Regions from separate parts of the Lactiplantibacillus sp. ME-2 genome, predicted to be linked through region 1. Evidence: riboswitches for the same ligand, from Rfam matches in the RefSeq annotation. Region 1 holds a riboswitch; the other holds the start of a gene.
The links. A riboswitch is a leader RNA that binds a small molecule or an ion and turns the genes downstream of it on or off. The one in region 1 is predicted to bind FMN.
Positions count from the first base shown of each region.

Region 2: it holds a riboswitch for FMN, as region 1 does, so the genes downstream of both, ribD (bifunctional diaminohydroxyphosphoribosylaminopyrimidine deaminase/5-amino-6-(5-phosphoribosylamino)uracil reductase RibD) here and MMY95_RS09270 (Gx transporter family protein) in region 1, are expected to answer to the same signal.

Region 1 is NZ_JAKZEQ010000022.1:31,396-40,950, reverse strand. It holds gene rpsA (30S ribosomal protein S1) at 1-668, opposite strand, end outside; gene cmk ((d)CMP kinase) at 758-1,444, opposite strand; gene MMY95_RS09285 (LysM domain-containing protein) at 1,479-2,111, opposite strand; gene MMY95_RS09280 (RecQ family ATP-dependent DNA helicase) at 2,173-3,612, opposite strand; gene MMY95_RS09275 (helix-turn-helix domain-containing protein) at 3,599-4,642, opposite strand; gene MMY95_RS09270 (Gx transporter family protein) at 4,978-5,562, opposite strand; FMN riboswitch at 5,687-5,808, opposite strand; gene MMY95_RS09265 (pseudouridine synthase) at 5,863-6,579, opposite strand; gene scpB (SMC-Scp complex subunit ScpB) at 6,579-7,178, opposite strand; gene MMY95_RS09255 (segregation/condensation protein A) at 7,165-7,932, opposite strand; gene MMY95_RS09250 (hypothetical protein) at 7,898-8,281, opposite strand; gene xerD (site-specific tyrosine recombinase XerD) at 8,320-9,210, opposite strand; gene MMY95_RS09240 (S1-like domain-containing RNA-binding protein) at 9,218-9,555, opposite strand, start outside.
Region 2 is NZ_JAKZEQ010000013.1:39,364-48,918, reverse strand. It holds gene MMY95_RS06705 (bifunctional 3,4-dihydroxy-2-butanone-4-phosphate synthase/GTP cyclohydrolase II) at 1-819, opposite strand, end outside; partial or broken gene MMY95_RS06700 (riboflavin synthase) at 821-1,423, opposite strand; gene ribD (bifunctional diaminohydroxyphosphoribosylaminopyrimidine deaminase/5-amino-6-(5-phosphoribosylamino)uracil reductase RibD) at 1,424-2,491, opposite strand; FMN riboswitch at 2,650-2,780, opposite strand; gene MMY95_RS06690 (YfhO family protein) at 3,008-5,557, shown strand; partial or broken gene MMY95_RS06685 (NUDIX hydrolase) at 5,639-5,896, opposite strand; gene MMY95_RS06680 (hypothetical protein) at 5,909-6,052, opposite strand; gene MMY95_RS06675 (hypothetical protein) at 6,172-8,208, opposite strand; gene MMY95_RS06670 (glycosyltransferase family 2 protein) at 8,205-9,200, opposite strand.

The sequences.
Region 1 (9,555 bases):
AGGTCAACAAAGGCACCGAAGTTCGTTAAACGAGCAACTTTACCTTCAACGACATCACCAGCTTGTAAGGTCTTCAAAGCTTCTTCACGTTGTGCTTCGCGTTGCTTTTCAACAACGGCACGGTGTGATAAGATCAAGCGATTTTCGCTAGGTTCAATTTCAATAATCTTAAGTTCAAGTTCTTGGCCTTTATAGGCATTTAAATCTTCAACATAATGATCATCAATCATTGAGGCAGGGATGAAGCCACGAACACCAGCGTCAACGACTAACCCGCCCTTAACAACTTGCGTTACCGGAGCTTTAATCATATGACCTGCTTCGTATTCTTTTTCAACATCGTCCCAAACTTTGCGAGCTTCTAACCGACGATGTGACAGTAAATAACTGCCGTTTTCCTTGTCGCTGCCAATTCGAGAAATGACAACCAAGTCTAATACATCACCGACTTTAGCGGCTTCGTTGACATCGTCAACCCGTTGTGTTGAGAGTTCCTTCAAAGGAACGACCCCTTCAACACCGGTACCTTGGATACCAACAATTACTTGTTTGTCGTCGTCGATTGCTAAGACTTCACCCTTAACAACGTCACCGACGTTTACTTCTTCAACGCTGTTTAAAGCGTCTAAAAGTTCATTTTTCTCTTGGCTGTTTTCGTTTTCACTCATGCAAATTTCCTCCTGTCAACAATAACTCTAACCTATATCATAGCTGAAAATGCAATGAAAAGCTAGCTAAAAGCATTAAGTTAATGCAATTAGATTGTTGAACTTTGTTTTTTTGTAATAATTTTGGCAATGGCAGCAACAACTTCATCGATTGACATTGGCGTCGTATCAACAAGTGTGGCGTCCGTTGCTTGTGTTAATGGTGACACTTTACGCGTTGAATCTTTGTGGTCACGTAATTCGATCTCAGCCTGTAGCTGAGCCAAGGGCGTGTCGATCCCTTTTTTTACATTTTCGGCGTATCGACGCTTAGCCCGTTCAGCCGCTGAAGCAAATAAAAAGATCTTAACTTCAGCATTTGGCAATACCGTTGTCCCAATATCACGACCGTCCATCACGATCCCACCTGCATTGGCCATCTCTCGCTGTTGTTCAGTTAAAATCGTACGCACCTGTGGTAACGCCGCAATCGTCGAGACGTTATTCGTCACGTCTGGTTGGCGTATCGCCGCCGTAATATCTTCCTGATTAGCAAAAACCAGTTGATCCGGCTCGCCGGGTTTAAAACTGATCTTGAGCGACTTCATTGCCGTAATCACAGCCGCTTCGTCTGCTAAATCAACGTGCTGTTGCATTGCCCAGTACGTGACTGCCCGATACATGGCACCAGTATCCACATAAATATAGCCAAACCGTTTTGCAACGAGTTTGGCTACGGTACTCTTGCCAGCTGAAGCCGGACCATCGATGGCCACCTGTAATGCTTGCTTAGCCATTAACTAACCCCTCACAATCTGAAAAAATCGTGTATTAACGGACACGTAACCGTTGACCAGCCGAAATCGTTGCATCAGAGGATAACCCATTTAATTCCAATAGCTTATCCACTGAGATTCCAGCATTCGTAGCGACCCGATAGACCCCTTGACCGGCTTCTACCGTGACGTACTTAGTCCCTGAAGATGATTCTGAGGAGCTACTACTACTGCTAGCGCTGCTGTCGTCAGTACTCGCACTTTCTTCCGAGCTGGCAGCAGTAGAACTAGCAGCCTTGGAACTGGCAGCTTTAGAGCTAGCCAAGGCTAGGCTACTACTTTTAGCAGCCGCCTTTTTCGACGATGCGGCCGCCTTCTTCTTGCTAGCAGCAGTCGATGACTTACTGGCAGCAACACTGGCCGATGACTTCTTCGAGCTCGAACTAGCAACTTGTTCAGTCTGTTGCGGATTATTAAGCGAATTCTTTTTCACCAAGAAATAACCAATTGGTGCCAAAGCAAGCAACAATATTAGTACGACTAACACGGTCGTTAGCGTAGAGTTGCTACTGTCTTGTTTTCGTTTTTGAGTTCGCGATAAATTGCCCGAGTCATCCCGATCGTCTTCAAAAGTTTTGTCCCACGGCTTATCCACTTGGGATTTGTCATTATCATTTTTTTGACTCATAGGGTGTTCCTCCTCAAAAAACTTTCAACCAATATTGTAACATAACCCGGAATTGATTTCTTTAAGAATTTGGTAAAAACAATTGAGCTAAGTGCTGATCCCACGACATTATCGTGGCTGTTGGCTCATCATGCGTCGCCATCAGCCCTAACGCAGCCAGCGGTAGGGGTTCACCAGCCAACTGACAACACTGATCTGTATGGGTAACAGCTGGCTCACCAAAGTAAGTTAACATCACGGTCCGATGACAAGTTGTCGTTTGGACGTAACTCATGAGTGCCCGCAATTCTCGTTCCTTAGCTACTTGGCGATCAGCAAAAATCGTTGCCACGGTCGTTGGGCGAGTTCCTTGTAGCCAGTATGACTGCAAAACCTTACTACGATCATCAGTCGGTGGCTGCTGCGCTTGATAACGGCTATAATCTTGCTGAATTTCATTGGGAGTCGCAGCCGTCAATTCGTTCAAATTCCGCACCAGGTTTTCGTCACCTGGTGCGTACAACATAATCGCCATCGCCTGCTGACCATCACGACCTGCGCGCCCAATTTCTTGAACATAGTCGGCCAAAGTCGTCGGTAAATGATAGTGGATCACTAAGCGAATATCAGCTTTGTTGATACCCATTCCAAAAGCAGATGTAGCACAGATCACATCCAATTGTCCTGCCATGAACTGCTGCTGGATCTTGAAACGGTCATCAGTCGCTAAGCCGGCATGATAAGCCGCGACCCGTAACGTGGTTGTCGTTCGTAGCCATTCCGCTATCAAATCAGTTTGCCGCTTGGAAGTAAAGTAAACGATGACTGGTCCGCGCGCACTCGTCACTAAATGTTGCAAGGTCGCGCGTTTACTAGCGTCATCATTGACCTGTTCGACTGCTAAGTAAATATTAGGACGATTAACCGAATATAAGACTTGCTGGGCATCTGGAACGGTTAATTGTGTCAAAATATCTTGTCGAACGCGTTGTGTAGCTGTTGCCGTGAGCATTAGCGTTGTCGGTGCCTGTAACCGTTGTCGAATTTGACCAAGGCGACGGTAGTCAGGGCGAAAATCTGGTCCCCAAGTTGAAATGCAGTGGGCCTCGTCGATAACTAATAACGCCAGTTGCACTTGCATCAGCGCTGTTTGAATAATGTCTTGACCCAACATTTCCGGCGAAATGAACAAGAATTTAAGCTGTCCTAAATGATTCAGCAGATACTGGCGAGCACCATAATCTAGTTGGGAGGTCAAAGCAGCAACTTGCTTTTCGCCTTGATAGTTTAAGCGCGCCACCTGATCTTGCATCAAGGAAATCAGCGGTGAAACCACCACAACTAGCCCGGGCAGTGCGGTTCCAACGAGTTGATAGATCAATGATTTGCCGGTCCCAGTTGGTAACACTGCCAAGACATCTTGACCTGCTAATAATTTCTGAATGACGGCTAGCTGCCCGGGGCGAAATTCATCGAAGCCATATTTCGTTTTCAACAGCTCATATAATTCATCTTCTGACATGCTGACACCTCATAATCTGAAATAGTCGAAATTCAAAAAAATCTAGCGTGGGTAGCGCAGTTTGGGCCTCTTGGAATGACCAGTTTGCAATGTCGGACTGGGCTGCAAAGATGGTGGCCAACTGCTGAGTTAATTCATGATTCAACACCATTTCAAACGGAAAATCAGGCGACCAAATCGCCACCTCCAACAAGTGCTCCCGTACCGTACTCATCTTTAAGTGCCGCGTCTGCGCAATTGCTGCAAGTTGCTGGGTCTTCAAGAAAGCTTGGTAAGTTTGCTCAGCGCTTTGACTGATGGCACTCGCTTGAGTGAGCACTGACAACAACTGGGAAAATGGATCACGCGGGTGTCGCTGAATCCAAGCAATCCATTGGCATATCACGTCTGTGTGCATCAAGCTAGCCTCCCAGGGTTGTCGACCTAATTGTGCCGCTAATTGCTCATTAGTCAGTCCCGGTTCTTGATACCCCGTTATACCTTGAACAAACACCGCTGGCAACTCTGGGTCTGCCAAACTCGTCAAGAAGGCAGTCAAGGCCGCATGAATTTGCTCGCCAAGTTCCACCTTCGACTGCTGACGTAGCCATTGTTTGACCTGGGCTTGAATCCCCGGATCAGTCGTCACCGGATAATAATGGCGATTATGATGTACGAGTTCGGAAACGACTTGTAGGGCTAGCTGACTGACGATTCTAAATCGGCGGACATCAGTGGTTTGAAATACTTCAAAATTTTGGGGCATGTATAAAGTCTGTCGGAGTTTGGCTTGCCGATGTTCCCCCGCCTGCGTTAATTGCCAGCATCCCGTGGCCGTACTCGTCAATTGACCGTTTTCAGTCAAAGCCGCAGTTGCTGCCATGAAATCTTCCAAGGGAACCTCGTGGCAACTGTCGAGCAAATCCAAGTAGCCGGCAGTTAACCCCGCAAAAAGCGTGGAGACCGTACGGCGGCCGCGCAAGACATTGAATAGGCCCTTTGCTCGTCGCGGCGTCGTACTGAATAACAATAAAACGTAGTCTGTAAACACGCTAAGGCCTCCCTTAAGTCTTGCTGTTGTGATTGTTAATTGCGCACTAAATGTGCCAGTTTTTAAATTAAGTCGTGATCAGCCCAAATTTACGTGCGTCAGTGTCGCTGACAGTGACCCGCGACACAGCATAGCGGCCGACAGCTTTTTAATCTTTCTAAGCCTTGATTGAAGCTTCGAATTCATCAACTTACTGCCACATTAAAGCTCATGGATAACCATCCGCCAACCGGCAGTGTGCGTCTTTAAGAATATCACGGTGGCACCAATATAAAAAGGCAGTCACCCTGCAGTTACGCAATTAGTGACCACCCACATTATTTTAACGACTTAGATTAAATTCGGCTCATAAGCTGATTATGGTTGCCTAACCACTTAGCTAATCGCTGATAGACCAGCCAGAAGACGTTGCCCACTAGCAATCCCTTGATCAAGTTAAATGGAATGACTGCCACTAACACCACTGTATTCAGCGACATGCTGAGCTTCATACCCATTACTTGCAAATAGAATGGCAAAACAAACGTTAAGTTAGCCAACGATTCAATCACCACCAGGCCGATTGTGGCGACCACAATCGCCACAGGCATCCGCCACTTGGGATTGCCCCGATAGTAACGAAGTACTAATGCAAATGCTAAAATCAATACTGCCGTACCTAAAAAACTAGCAAAAGAACCGATTAAGTCATAAATGGCAAAGCCCATCATGGCTGAATGTAGGAGCAGTTTGATGATAGTGATGACAAACGCGCCCCCGACACCAAAGAGAAAGAGCCCAATCAGAATTGGAATATCTGAAAAATCAATCTTCATCCATGGCGCTACCGGTAAAATCGGAAACTCCAGTAACATTAAAATATACGCAATGGCACCGAGTAAGGCTATGCCCACTAGTCGGTGTAACGTTGTATGTTGCATAACGCACCCTCCTATGGGTCATCTTCAATGAACCGCATTACCATTTGTTCAACTAAAAAAAGTCCGCCCGATCACACTAACTGTCATCTGGGGGCGGACTTACTTGCAACGCTTGGCAAATAAGCTCGATCTTCTTTATACCAGACTTTACTGTCGACTTTGGAATTGCACCAAATCACTATGCACACGCATAGGTCGCGGGTTATTACCGCCGGTCGGGAATCACACCCTGCCCTGAAGATGAACCAATATTTATTTTTACAAATTCATTTTAACGGCTTTCGTTCAAAAATGCAAGCGCTATCGTTCACCTTTTAACTTACTAATTTCAATCGGCTTCAATTTACGGTATTCGCCCGGTTGTAAGCTTTGCAAATCGAGAACCCCATAACGTTCACGTTTCAACTTAGTCACTGGGTGACCCACTGCAGCCAACATCTTTTTCACTTGGTGGTTATGACCCTCGTGAATCGTTAGTTGGACCAGCGCATTATTCTTCTTGTGATCACTATCTAACAAGTTCGACTTCGCTGGAGCTGTCTTACGGCCATCGATTTCAACACCCAAGCGCAATTGCTTGAGATCAGCATTGGTTGGTACCCCTTCAACTTTGGCCAAATAAGTTTTTTTGACTTCGTACTTCGGATGAGTTAGCCGATTAGCGAGAGCCCCATCATTTGTCATGATCAACAAACCTGAAGTATCGTAATCCAAACGTCCCACCGGATAGATTCGTTCCGGTACGTCTTCAAAGAAGTCTAATACCGTTTTACGGCCCTTCTCATCATGAACAGTTGTAACGACCCCCCGCGGCTTATAAAATAAATAATACACGAGTTTTTCTGCATTCAATGGCACGCCATCAACCTCGACATGGTCACTAGGCTCAACCTTTACACCGAGCGTGGTGACCGTCTTCCCATTCACCTTAACGTGACCAGACGTGATCAACACTTCTGATTTACGCCGCGAAGCGATGCCCGCTTCCGCCATTACCTTTTGTAATCGTTCTGCCATTATTCATCCTCACGTTCTGCTTGTAATTTATCCTGAAATGCATTTAAAAAGAGGTCTGTCTCTGGTGCCGGATGCTCAGCGTCACTTAAAGCAGCTAGGTCAATCGCTGGTAAGTCATCCAAAGACTTTAGTCCAAAATAATCTAAGAACAGTTCCGTCGTTCCGTATAAAATTGGCCGTCCTGGCTCACTTAAACGCCCCGTCTCGGTAACTAGTTGTCGCAAAACCAGCTTTTGAATCGTTGATCCACTGTGTACGCCACGAATCTCATCAATTTCAATCCGCGTCAAGGGTTGCCGATACGCAATGATTGCTAACACTTCCAACGATGCTTGCGACAAACTCGTGGTGAGTGGTGCTTCAAAGTAGCGCTTTAACACCGGCGCCACCGCGGCCTTAGTTGCTAGCCGGTAAGTATTCGCCGTTGATAAGATCATTAAGGCACTGTCTGGGTCGGCTTGATACTTCGTGGCCAGTTGTGTGAGCATCGTTGTAATCGCCGGCTTAGCAAACCCCGTGGCGTGCTCGATTTCGGCGACCGTGATGCCCTCATCGCCAGCCACAAATAATAGTCCTTCAATTTGTTCAATGTTCGTCATGCTGTTCATCCTGTCGTAAATATAAATGAATCGGACTCAGTGGCTCAGCTTGCTGCAGCGCCACTTGATCCTGCTTGGTTAATTCTAACACAGCCATAAAGGTTGTCACTAACATTTCATCGCTGGCACTAACCGTAAATAGGTCGGCAAAATCCAGTCCTTGTGGTTGATGTTGCAATTGTGTCGTAATTTGTGTCATCCGCTCATCAATGTTGATGGTTTCAGCCACAACCGTTTTCGTTAGTGGCCGTACCCGCCGCCGTTTAGCCACTAATTGTCGAAAAGCTGCTTGCAGATCATCTAATGTAATCCCCGCAGTCAGCTTGGGCGCACTCAGATCAGCTGGTACTAACATCGCTTCACGCGTAAAATGTTGATGGCGCGCCTGTTCTTTTTCTCGCAATTCACCAGCGGCTTCCTGATAAACCTTGTAAGCCAACAGTTCAGCTACAAGTGAGTCACGAGGATCATCGTCCTCATTATCTTCGTCCATCTCATCTGGTTCAGGCTGTGGCAATAAGAAACGGCTCTTGATCGTCATCAAAGTCGCAGCCATAACCAAATAATCACCAGCAATATCTAATTTTAGCGCTCGCATAGAGTGTAAGTAATCCAAATATTGCTGCGTAATTGCCGCAATTGGAATGTCATAAATATCCATCTTGTTTTGGCGAATGAGGTGCAACAGCAAGTCGAGTGGCCCCTCAAACTCCGAAATCTTAATGGTGATTGGTTGTTGTTGGTTGTTTGTCACGATTACGCTCCCACGCGCCAATGATTGGCGCCATTTCTAAAGTTCCCATGACCCGTTGTTTGGGATACAACGCGGCCAACTCATCCAACATTTGATACTGGTTGGCCGCCGTCCGTTCCTCGGGTGATAATGAATCGTGATGCAGTAGAATAAAGTCACTGCCGACTTCAATGCCGATAATACCACAGAAATCGCCGTCACCTTGCCGCCATAGTAATAGTTGATGGTCTTCCGTTGACTGATACCACTGCATCTCAGTTTGTAGATGAATTAGGTCCTTAAAATCTGGAATAAATGACAGTAGCCCCATTGCTACCTTTTCATAATCCTTCCGATATTTAACGAGCACGGTATTGCCTCCCTTGACTGCTTGATTCCGCACCGCATCTATGCCCGCGGATGATATTTATTATAAACCTCAGCTAGGCGTTTTTTCGAAATATGCGTATAAATTTGAGTCGTCGAAATATCGGCATGCCCTAAAAGCTCCTGAACGACACGCAAGTCCGCACCATTTTCTAAGATGTGAGTCGCAAACGAGTGGCGCAACGTATGCGGCGTCACGTTTTTTTCGATGCCAGCCGCCTTGACTTCTGCCTTCAGATTTTTCCAAACCCCTTGCCGACTTAATTTACCACCGTGATTATTAATAAACAAATAGCTATTCCGGCGTTTGGCAGAGACGAGTTTGGGCCGAGCCGTTTTTAAATAACGGGTAATAAAATCAATGGCAACATCACCGATAGGAATAATCCGCTCTTTATCACCCTTACCGATTGTTTGAATCAATCCCAAGTCTAAGTGCAGATCATCCATCGTTAAATTAATTGTCTCGCTGACTCGCAGACCGGTCGCATACATCACTTCTAACAGAGTTCGGTCTCGTAATCCTAACGGGGTATTCAACTCAGGCACCGCTAGCAACCGTTCGACCTCGCGTGGTGACAATACTTGCGGTAAATGCTGCGCCCGCTTAGGCGTGTCGATTTTTAGCATCGGATCAGTATCGATAGCGTGCATCTGTGCTAAATATTGAAAAAACTTACGTAAACTAGAAACACTGTGAATGATTGTATTTCGCGATTTACCAGCCTCATCTAGATACTGTAAATAATTCAATAGGACGTACCGATCAACCACCCGATAGTCCGTGATTTGCTGACTCATCAAGTATTCGCTAAACGTAGTCAGGTCCTGAGAATAACTCTTAATCGTATTCTCAACTAACCCCCGTTCAACACGCAAAAAATGCAGGTAATCAGCAAGCTGGTCCTGCATTTTTTGATCAATCGTCGGCTTGCTCATCCGCATTTTCCAGTAACTTGATCTCGCCTGGTTGTTGACTGATCAAGCGTTGCTTCAAGAGATTACCCACAGCGCGCTTAAATTGTGATTTGCTGATACCAAAGTAATTCCGAATATCATCGGGATCACTCTTATCCCAAAATGGTAGCGCGTGGTCAGCTTGATGTTGCAATGCTGCTAATAACATTTGGGCATCATCGCCAATCTCTTCGTATCCCCGCGGCTTCAAGGACAAATTCAATTCACCATCGCGCAAGAAACCAATGACCCGCGCCTTGACGTGTTGCCCCATGCGTGGTTCCTGTTCACGTTCTGACG
Region 2 (9,555 bases), on a different contig from region 1:
TTGATCACCACAGTCACACCGCCGCGATCCTAAAACATCGCCCGTAAAACATTCAGAGTGTAACCGCACTAACACTGGTTCATCGCCACTGATATCACCAGCTTGCAGTGCCACTGGCAACGCCGTATGACCGGGGGCTTCGAAACCAGTCATCGTGAACTTACCATCCTTAGTCGGTAAGTTGACACTCGGGGTCGTTGTTAGCTGGGCGGCACCCGCTTGAATCACGTAGGTGGTAATATCTTCAATGGTGATTAGCGGTAATTGTAAGCCCTCTGCCAAAGCTTTGAGATCACGGCGCCGCGCCATTAAGCCATTTTTCTTGATAACTTCACAAATATAGGCCGCGGGGGTCACACCTGCTAATTGTGCTAACGTGACGGCCGCTTCAGTATGACCACGCCGCGCTAACAATCCACCAGTCCGCGCAATCAATGGAAAAACGTGCCCGGGATGATAGAAATCAGCGGCCTGACTATTGGGATTGGCTAACGCTTGAATCGTGGTCGCCCGATCAGCTGCCGAGATTCCCGTGGACGTCGTATGGTGATCCGTTGAGACTGTAAATGCCGTTCCAAACGCATCGTGTTCACTAGTCATCGGTGTCAAATGTAGTCGCGTGGCGATACTTGGCGCCATCGGAACACAGAGTAGTCCCCGCGCTGATGTAATCATCCGATTCACTGTCGCAGTGGTTGCTTTAGCGGCTAGGCCAACCATGTCTCCTTCCGCTTCACGCGTCTCATCATCCGCAACAATAATCAATTCGCCCCGTTTTAATGCGGCCAAGGCCGCTGCTACCTTTTTCATTGTATCCATCTTAATGACTCCCCTCTAATGCTAATTGCCGGGCCAAGTACTTGCCCAGAATATCCGTTTCTACATTCACCAGCGTTCCAACTTGTAACTTAGACAAGGTCGTCACCGCTTGTGAATGCGGAATTAAATCGACTTCAAACGTTGTCTACGTGACCGCTACGACCGTCAAACTAACCCCATCAACTGCCACCGAGCCTTTAGTGACTACTAGTGCGCGATATTCTGACGGTAAACTGATCAACAGACGCAGCGCGTGCGCATCAGATTGTCGCTGCATCACTTGACCACAGTAATCGATGTGCCCCTGAACAATGTGCCCATCTAAGTGCGCGTTCACTTGTAACGCACGTTCTAGGTTCACCAATGAACCGACCACAAGGATTTTTAAGTTCGTTCGACGCACCGTTTCAGGCATCACCACTACACTGAAAGCATCCGCTTGTCGGGTCGTTACCGTTAAACAAATGCCGTTCACCGCTATACTGTCACCAATCTTAAGACTCGGTGTCATCAGCGACGGTGCGGTAATCGTAAGGGTCATTTCCAACCCTTGTTGGTGCACTTGGCTGACACGGCCCTTGGTTTGAATAATTCCAGAAAACATTTACTTAACTTCCTTTCGAACGGCCCGTAGCCGGATATTCGTCCCTAAACAAGTTACCGTTGGTTGTTCAAATGTCAACGGTGTCATCGCAGCGGCCCCGGTAACGGCTGGCAAACCCGTCCCACCAATCATCATTGGTGCGATGTAGCTGACCCATTCGTCAATCAATTCAGCCGCAACAAATTCAGCTTGCAGATGAGCCCCACCTTCAACTAAGAGTGACTGCCAGCCTTGTTCGACACATAGTTGACTGATTGCAGCGGGTGTCCAGTTGCCAATCAGGACGTGTACATTGGGACTGTTTCGAAGTTGGTCGTCACTAGCCGCAGCCTGACGACAAAGTAACCAGGTTGGTGCCTGACCGTCCTGAACAATCCGGTGGTTTAACGCCACGGTACTCGTATTCAACACCACCAATCGAACCGGTGGCTGCACCATTGCCGTCAGTCGGACGGTTAATTGTGGATCATCAATCGTTAGCGTCCGTTCACCAATCAGAATCGCTTGAAACTGTGACCGTAAGCACTGACTATCGATATAACTAGCATGATTGGAAACCAGCGTCCGAGTCGGCGTTTCAGTATTAATTTTGCCATCAAGCGTTATCGCCGTTTTTAGGGTGATCCATGGTCGCTGCTGCACATAAAAATGATTGTAGTGGGGGTTCAACGCGCGAACTTTGTCCGTTAAACAGCCCGTCACCACATCAACTCCGTGGTTCAAAAGATACTGACGTCCCTTACCACCCACGATTGGATGGGGATCTAATTGACCAATCACGACTTGCCGAATTCCAGCCGCGACGATTCGCGCACTACACGGCGGCGTCTTCCCATAGTGTGAACAAGGTTCCAGTGTGACAAATAACGTGGCCCCACGCGCCTGTTCTGGTGTGACCTGCCGCAGCACATCCACCTCAGCATGGTCACCGCCAAAATAATGATGATAACCTTGAGCTAACACGTGGCCGTCTTTGACTAATACCGCACCGACCTGGGGATTTTGGTACGTCGCCACCCCCGCCAATTTGGCTTGATCGATAGCCATTTGCATAAAATCAGTTAACATTGGTTCACCTCCAACAAGATAAAAAAACACCCAATTATCAAATCATCGATAATCGGGTGTGAAGTGTTCGCCAAATAGATTTCACCAGTAGGATCCAGCTAAATAAACCTACTTAAAGGTCGCCAATAGCCACTACTGCCTAGTAAAATTCAAGCAATAATTTTCTTCTCCCATCCAGACTATACTGTCGGTCCCAGACTTGCACTGGGTCCACCGCTCACGCGGGTCACGGACTTCAACTTACGTTGTTACCGTCGGTCGGGAATTGCACCCTGCCCCGAAGAAATCGTATTCAGTTTTCACCTTTTATAAAAACACTTTCTTAATCAATTGTCAATCACCCCTTTTAGTTTAACCTCGTGAACTGCTGTGTTAAACTGCTAGCAAACTTTATAAAAATGATAATGACTAACACTAATTCTTAACTTTTTTCAGAAAATTGTTCGCTTTTCTTAACTAGTTTTCAAGTTTCAGTACGGTACAATGAAATCATTCATAATATCGGAGTTGAATAAAATGTGGCCTAATTATCAAACAAGGCGCTGGCAAGTGGCAGTGACAGCTGGATTACTGTCCCTTGCTATCATGGGGATTGTCTTCGCAATTTGGGGGATCACGCCCTTCGGTAACCATAACTTATTAATTAGTGATATGGGTGGCCAATACTTATCATTTTTCACCGCGTATCGGCATGCCATTTTAACGCATAGTTTTCAATTATATTCATTTTCACAGTCATTAGGCGGTAACGCACTACCCACGATTGCTTACTATCTATTAAGCCCATTTAACATTTTGATGTTGTTGTTTCCGGCGGCCAATTTGCCAACCGGACTTAGTCTACTCATCATGTTAAAAATCAGCTTGATTGCGGTCACTATGACGGCTTTTTTACAAACGCATTTTCAAACAAAGCGGTGGTCGACTGCCATTTTTGGTGTTGCTTTCAGCCTCTCTGGCTTCGTTGCCCTCAACTATTTTACGATCATGTGGTTGGATGCATTAATTTGGTTACCACTGGTCATCCAAGGACTCGACCACTTAATTGCAACTAGTCATCCCGGGCGCTTTTTCGGCTGGTTATGGGTCAGTATCGTCACCAATTACTACTTAGGCTATATGACTTGCCTATTTGTGATTTACTATTTTATTTATCAACTATTTGAACGCAAACGCCCTCAGGACAGTCTTTGGCAAACTGTTCGTCATCAATTTTCGTTAATTCGGCACGTCGTGGTCACCATGCTACTCAGTGGGTTAAGCACGATGTTTGTCCTGATCCCCACTGGTTTAGGCATGCTGACCACGGCTAAATCTGCGGTCAAATTATCGAGCTACTTACCGGTCCCACAATTCGGTTTAGCTGTTTTGAGTCAATTTGGCTTAGGTGCCGCCAATTTTACGACTCGGCTCGTACACGCACCAACCGTCTTCAGCAGTAGTCTGGTCGTCTTGCTGGCCCTAAGTTTCTGGGTGCAGCCCAACTTGACTAAAGCTCACAAATGGCATAGCTTCGGACTATTACTTGCACTCTTCTTGAGTATGGACATTCGTACCTTAGATACGATTTGGCACATGTTTCAAACGCCCGCTGGCTTTCCATACCGCAATGCTTTTTTCTTTAACTTTGTCTTGATCATGATCGCTTTTGAAGCCTGGTTTGCAGGCCCCCGGCGGATCGCCTTGCGCTGGCAATGGTTGTTACCGACACTCATGGTCAGTGCGCTGATATTAGGCTGGTTTGCCCAACGAACTGCTAAGCACCCCTTAACAACTTCAACGCTGGCGCTCAGCTTAGTCGCTGTCATCTTAACCGCAATTGCCTTATTCGCAACGGCGAAGCGGTGGCAAACGCTCAGCTTGGCAGGTATCGTCGCCTTAGAATTAGGGACTAACAGTACCCTCATGATGGCGAAGTCACCACTAGGGAATCAGGCTAAATTTGTAACTGCCTATCGAACCGAATACCGCCAAATGCAAGCCGTCAACGATCCTGATGGTCAATTATATCGCGTTGAAAATCAAAATACGCTAATCAATCAGGCCTACAATTATGATAGCAAGTATCGTAATTACAACGACCCGATGTTATTTAACTTTCACGATATTACCTACTACAGTTCAACTTTTGCGAACCAAACACGTCTCATGTTGAAGTCACTTGGGCTATTTTCTAAAAACGCCCGGCGTGTCAGTTCAGAAGGCCTAAATCCGGTCACTGATTTACTCTTAGATGTAAAATACGCTGTGCAATTAAACGCCGTGGGTCAAGCGACAACGCGGCTCCGTAGTCAAAACGGGTTAGGGTTTGCCGTGCCAACAGCATTTAGACAGTTAAAGCTTCGTCAGAATAGTGCCATTATCAATCAAGAACGCCTCTTACAAAGTTTGCGGCCATCGAAACGCGCCTATTTTGGCAACGCCACGATGCTCTCAGATCACGTCATCCAAGATTCACAGGCCAAACGCTATCCGTATTTGCATACGGTTAAATTAAGGATGACACGCACCGGGACGCTGTATTATAACGACACGACTCGTCAAACAAAATACACCACGATGCGGGTCAACGGTCACTTAGTCCCGACTAAGTTCAATGCCAACGGTGAGTTAGTGCTCCGATCGCTAGGTTATTTTGACAAAGGCGCTGTCGTCACGTTAACGGTCAAACGTACCCAACCAACGCTTGGCACCCATGTCCACATCGCCAGCCTGGATCAAGCCCGGTTCAACCAAGTCAAACAGCAACTGCTATCCACGCGCTTTACACCGACTTACCACGTCTCGGGCATTCATACCGTGGTCAGTGGTCAAGTCACCAATCGCTCCAAGCAAAAGTGGCTCTACGTTGCTATTCCAGCCGACAAGGGGTGGCGCGCCACGGTCAACGGCGTCAAAGTTACTCCTAAAACGGTCATTGGTGGGATGTTAGCCCTACCGATTCAGCCCGGTAAGAATCAGATTCAGCTAACTTACCACGTCCCGGGATTGCTGGGCGGACTACTGATTTCAATCATAAGTGGACTTAGCTTCATTCTTTGGCGTCAACGATATCGCCACCATTAGAATCGTGTCAATCAAAACAATCGGACTGCCAAGCTATTCTGCTAGGCAGTCCGATTGTTGTTTTAATGGTCGCCGTAACTGCTAAACCAGTCGCGTTAATATCGGTTTTAGATAGGACACAATTCTTATATTAGTCAAAATTAATTCAGGTTTCATCCAAAGAAAGGCCATATGTTCAGTAAGTTCTAAGTTGATTGCCGGTCTAGTAACGAATGCCTGTGTGCTATACACTAAACGCGTGTACACCTGATTTTTAGCCTTGTCAAAGGTGGCATCTTCCCAAATAACGCGCTCAGTTTGAACTTTCAAGCCTGTCTCTTCCCAACACTCGCGTTTGGCCGCTACTTGCGGTCATTCATTAGCTAATGCACTCCCACCGGGCAGATCCCAATAGCTGGCATCAACATTCGGCCGCCCACGCTCAAACTGATTGCGTTTTAAAATTAAAACGTCGTGCCCGGCAGTCACTAAAGTATGCGCAATAATTTGAACCATTTGAATTCACCTCACCTTGATAAGTCACCCAAATTAACGGCTATTATATTTCGTTTAACCACAAATAAAAGTCCCAACACTGGCAACACCAGTTATTAAGACTTTCGCTTCAAGTTTTATTATTCAGTTTCTGGCCGTAACCGACCTAACGCCAAAATGGTCGCCAGCGCCACACAGCCGACAACTGCTAGACTGGCGGCACCCGTTGTTAACGCGTGCGGCTTAATAAACTGCTGTTTTATCACGACTTGTAAGTACGCGTGCCGCTTAGCCGTCACCCGGCCTGTTAACGGGCTGTAGTTGGCCGCCATCACACCACACCGGACGGGCGTCTGACCAATGTTTTTAATCGCTAATCGCAGGTTGCCCGCCGCTGTCAACGGATAATTCAAAGTGGTCAGCTCATTGGCCGAGCCCCGCCACCGTTTGACAACATGCGCCCCCTTAGTCAAGGTAATTGTTACGCGCCCATGCGTCGCAACTGGCTTCAACCGTAAAACATTACTTTTACCACTAACGGCTAACGGCGTTGTAACAGCGTGACCCGGTCCAATTTTTTGAACCGTGGACACAACATAACGCCCATTTCCCTGATTGCCACGTACCACATCAGTAATCCGCGTCGCCTGACTCGTCTGCCACAAACTAACCACACTGATTGCCGCCAATACGACGACCAACCACGTCAGTTGGCGCCGCATTACTCGGTTAAGGTGCCATACCGGCAACTCACGACCACCCACAATACTGAGGAGCATCAATCCCGGTAATAGCGGCAACGCATAGCGCCCTTCTACTTCCCAAAGTCCGACATGAAAAGCCGTTAAACCGAGAATTGCCAGGGCGACGAACGTCACGGCCCACTCGCGCCGCTTCATCAAAGTCACGATTGCTTGCACCAGCATCGTCAGGTAAATCGTTTGCGTCATTAGAACCAGCCAAAATTGAAGCTGGCGTTGATGATTCAAATACCAGCGGGGCGCACGAATCCACTGGGTGGTCAACTTAAAGCTATCAAAATCGCCAGTCGCCCAGAAGACCCGCATCTTTTTGAGTAAATGTACGAGGGTCCCCGTAACGCCCATCTGATGTAACCGCTGCTGAATCATTTGCTGGGTCTGTTGGCGCTTGGCCGCCGCAGTTGGCATCTGATTAACGCGCGCAAAATCGCCATGTCGGTACTCACCCGAGCTTTGGGGGTTCAAGCTCATCGCAATCCAGCTGGTTGCCGGTAAGGCGGCATCAGCTTGGCGCGTATAACCCGCTTGCTGTTGGGCAGTTCGCATCACCGCAAACATCACCCCGAGTGTCATCACTAAACTAACGAGCCAGCCTAACATTTGCCGACCACTGAATTGTCGTTGCCACCACAAGATGATCCCCATCAATACGAGAGTAAGCCAGAGCACAATGAGATTAGTCTTCATCACCACGCCCACGGCCACCAATAACCCATCACCAATCAAAACGCCCCAACGACGCCAGCCGGTTAAGCTTAGTCCGAGTGTGAGCAAGGCCAAGCTGTCTGGAAGTAGTGGCAAAACGAGGGCGTCCGTATATGCAAATAGTCCAAATGCGGCCACGGGAACACTGACGAGCCACAACAAACTAAATGAGACCGCCCCCGGTTGCCAGTAACGCCAACGGTTTAGTAAATATAACCCACTGATTAGTCCGGTATCGATCCAGATAAATCGGATGACATTTAATAATACCCAGGGCGTCTGCGTCAGTTTCAATAATGGCTTGAGCAGATTCGCAACTAATAACGTAAAATTCACATTATTGGGATAAATCATAAAATAATGTTGCCAATGATGGCTGCCCCGCGCTAATAACAGTGCCTGCTGCCGAACGAAAAACGGGTCGGCCCGCGCCACGTCAACAAAACTAGTGGCAATCAATATTTGCACGATGGCGATTAAGCCGACCAGCCCAATCAACAGCCAACGATACTGACGAGATGATAACTGTTTGAGCACCTGCCGGCCAGCCATCGTCATGACCAATAATCCCAGAACCATGGCTAATTGAACGACCGGTGACGCCCAGTCCGGGTTGCCGAAGAAGTGAATCGGTTGCAACCACGCCATGCCAACTGCGACGACCAATACCGCGGCCGCCAGCCAATTGACGCTCTTAACCACGGCCTTCATCCGTGCACCCGTTGCGAATTCACAATAGCTGGCTGTTGAGTTGCCGTATAATCATCCGTTTCAATAATATAGCGGGGCCGGTGCTTGACTTCCGCAAAAATTTTTCCTACATACTCGCCAACAATACTAATACCAATCAATTGCATCCCACCTAAAAACCATAGACTTGTCATGAGTGAGGACCAGCCACTCGTTGCGGTCCCTAGTAATCCTTGTATTAACGCATATAGCATCATCATCAAACTACCGCCACTAATCACCATACCGAACAATAAAATTACTTTAATCGGTGCGATTGAAAATGACGTGATCCCATCAAAAGCAAAAGCCACCATCTTACGTAATGGATACTTTGAAACACCCGCAAAACGTGGTTGGCGATGATAATAAAGTTTAGTTGTTGGAAAACCTAGTCGTGGTACGATTCCACGCAAGAATAAATTGGTTTCCTCATAGGTTAACAGTGCCTGAACTGCCCGTTGACTTAGCAAACGGAAATCGGCGTGATTAGGTACTAATTGCACACCAATACGCTTCATTAGCCGATAAAAGCCGTCCGCGGTCCATCGTTTGAAAAGTGAATCACTACTTCGATCCTTGCGGACACCTAATACAATATCACTACCAGCACGATAGCGTGCCACCATTTCTGGGATCACCTGTGGGTCATCTTGCAAATCAGCATCAATCGTAATGACTATTTCAGCAGTCGGACTGGCGACCTGCATCCCAGCCATCAACGCGTTTTGATGACCAAAATTACGACTAAACTTAAGACCCGTCACGGTTGAGTACTGTTTTTCCAACGACTTAATCAGTTTCCAAGTCTTATCTTGACTACCATCGTCAACAAATAATAACTTACTTGCCGCATTGACCTGTTTGTGTTGGATCAGATCCGTCAAGATACCATCCAAGATGTGTGCAGACTTAGGTAACACCGCTTCTTCATTGTAGCAAGGCACAATAATGGTTAACCGTGGATTTTGCATGCTAATTCCCCCAATATGACTCAAATAGTTTTACGAAATAACAATTATAATTGCAACTTTCGGTATCATTAGCGCCCATGCGATTGTGGCCCAAATTAGACACTTAACGAAAAACATTCCGGTATCATTAATAACGCAGAATATCTGCCCCCACAACTATCCACGACTAATTTTATAATCATTAATGCCTGACACCCACAATCCTCAAAGGCAAGCTTACGACTATTACTGTAATTATTTATCTCAATCATCCAACCATTGACCTAGGCAACTGTCAGTGGTCACACAGCTCAATAGTTCAAATTGATAGTACCAATATCTTCCTCGCAATTCAAACAAAGCAACGATTTCGGTA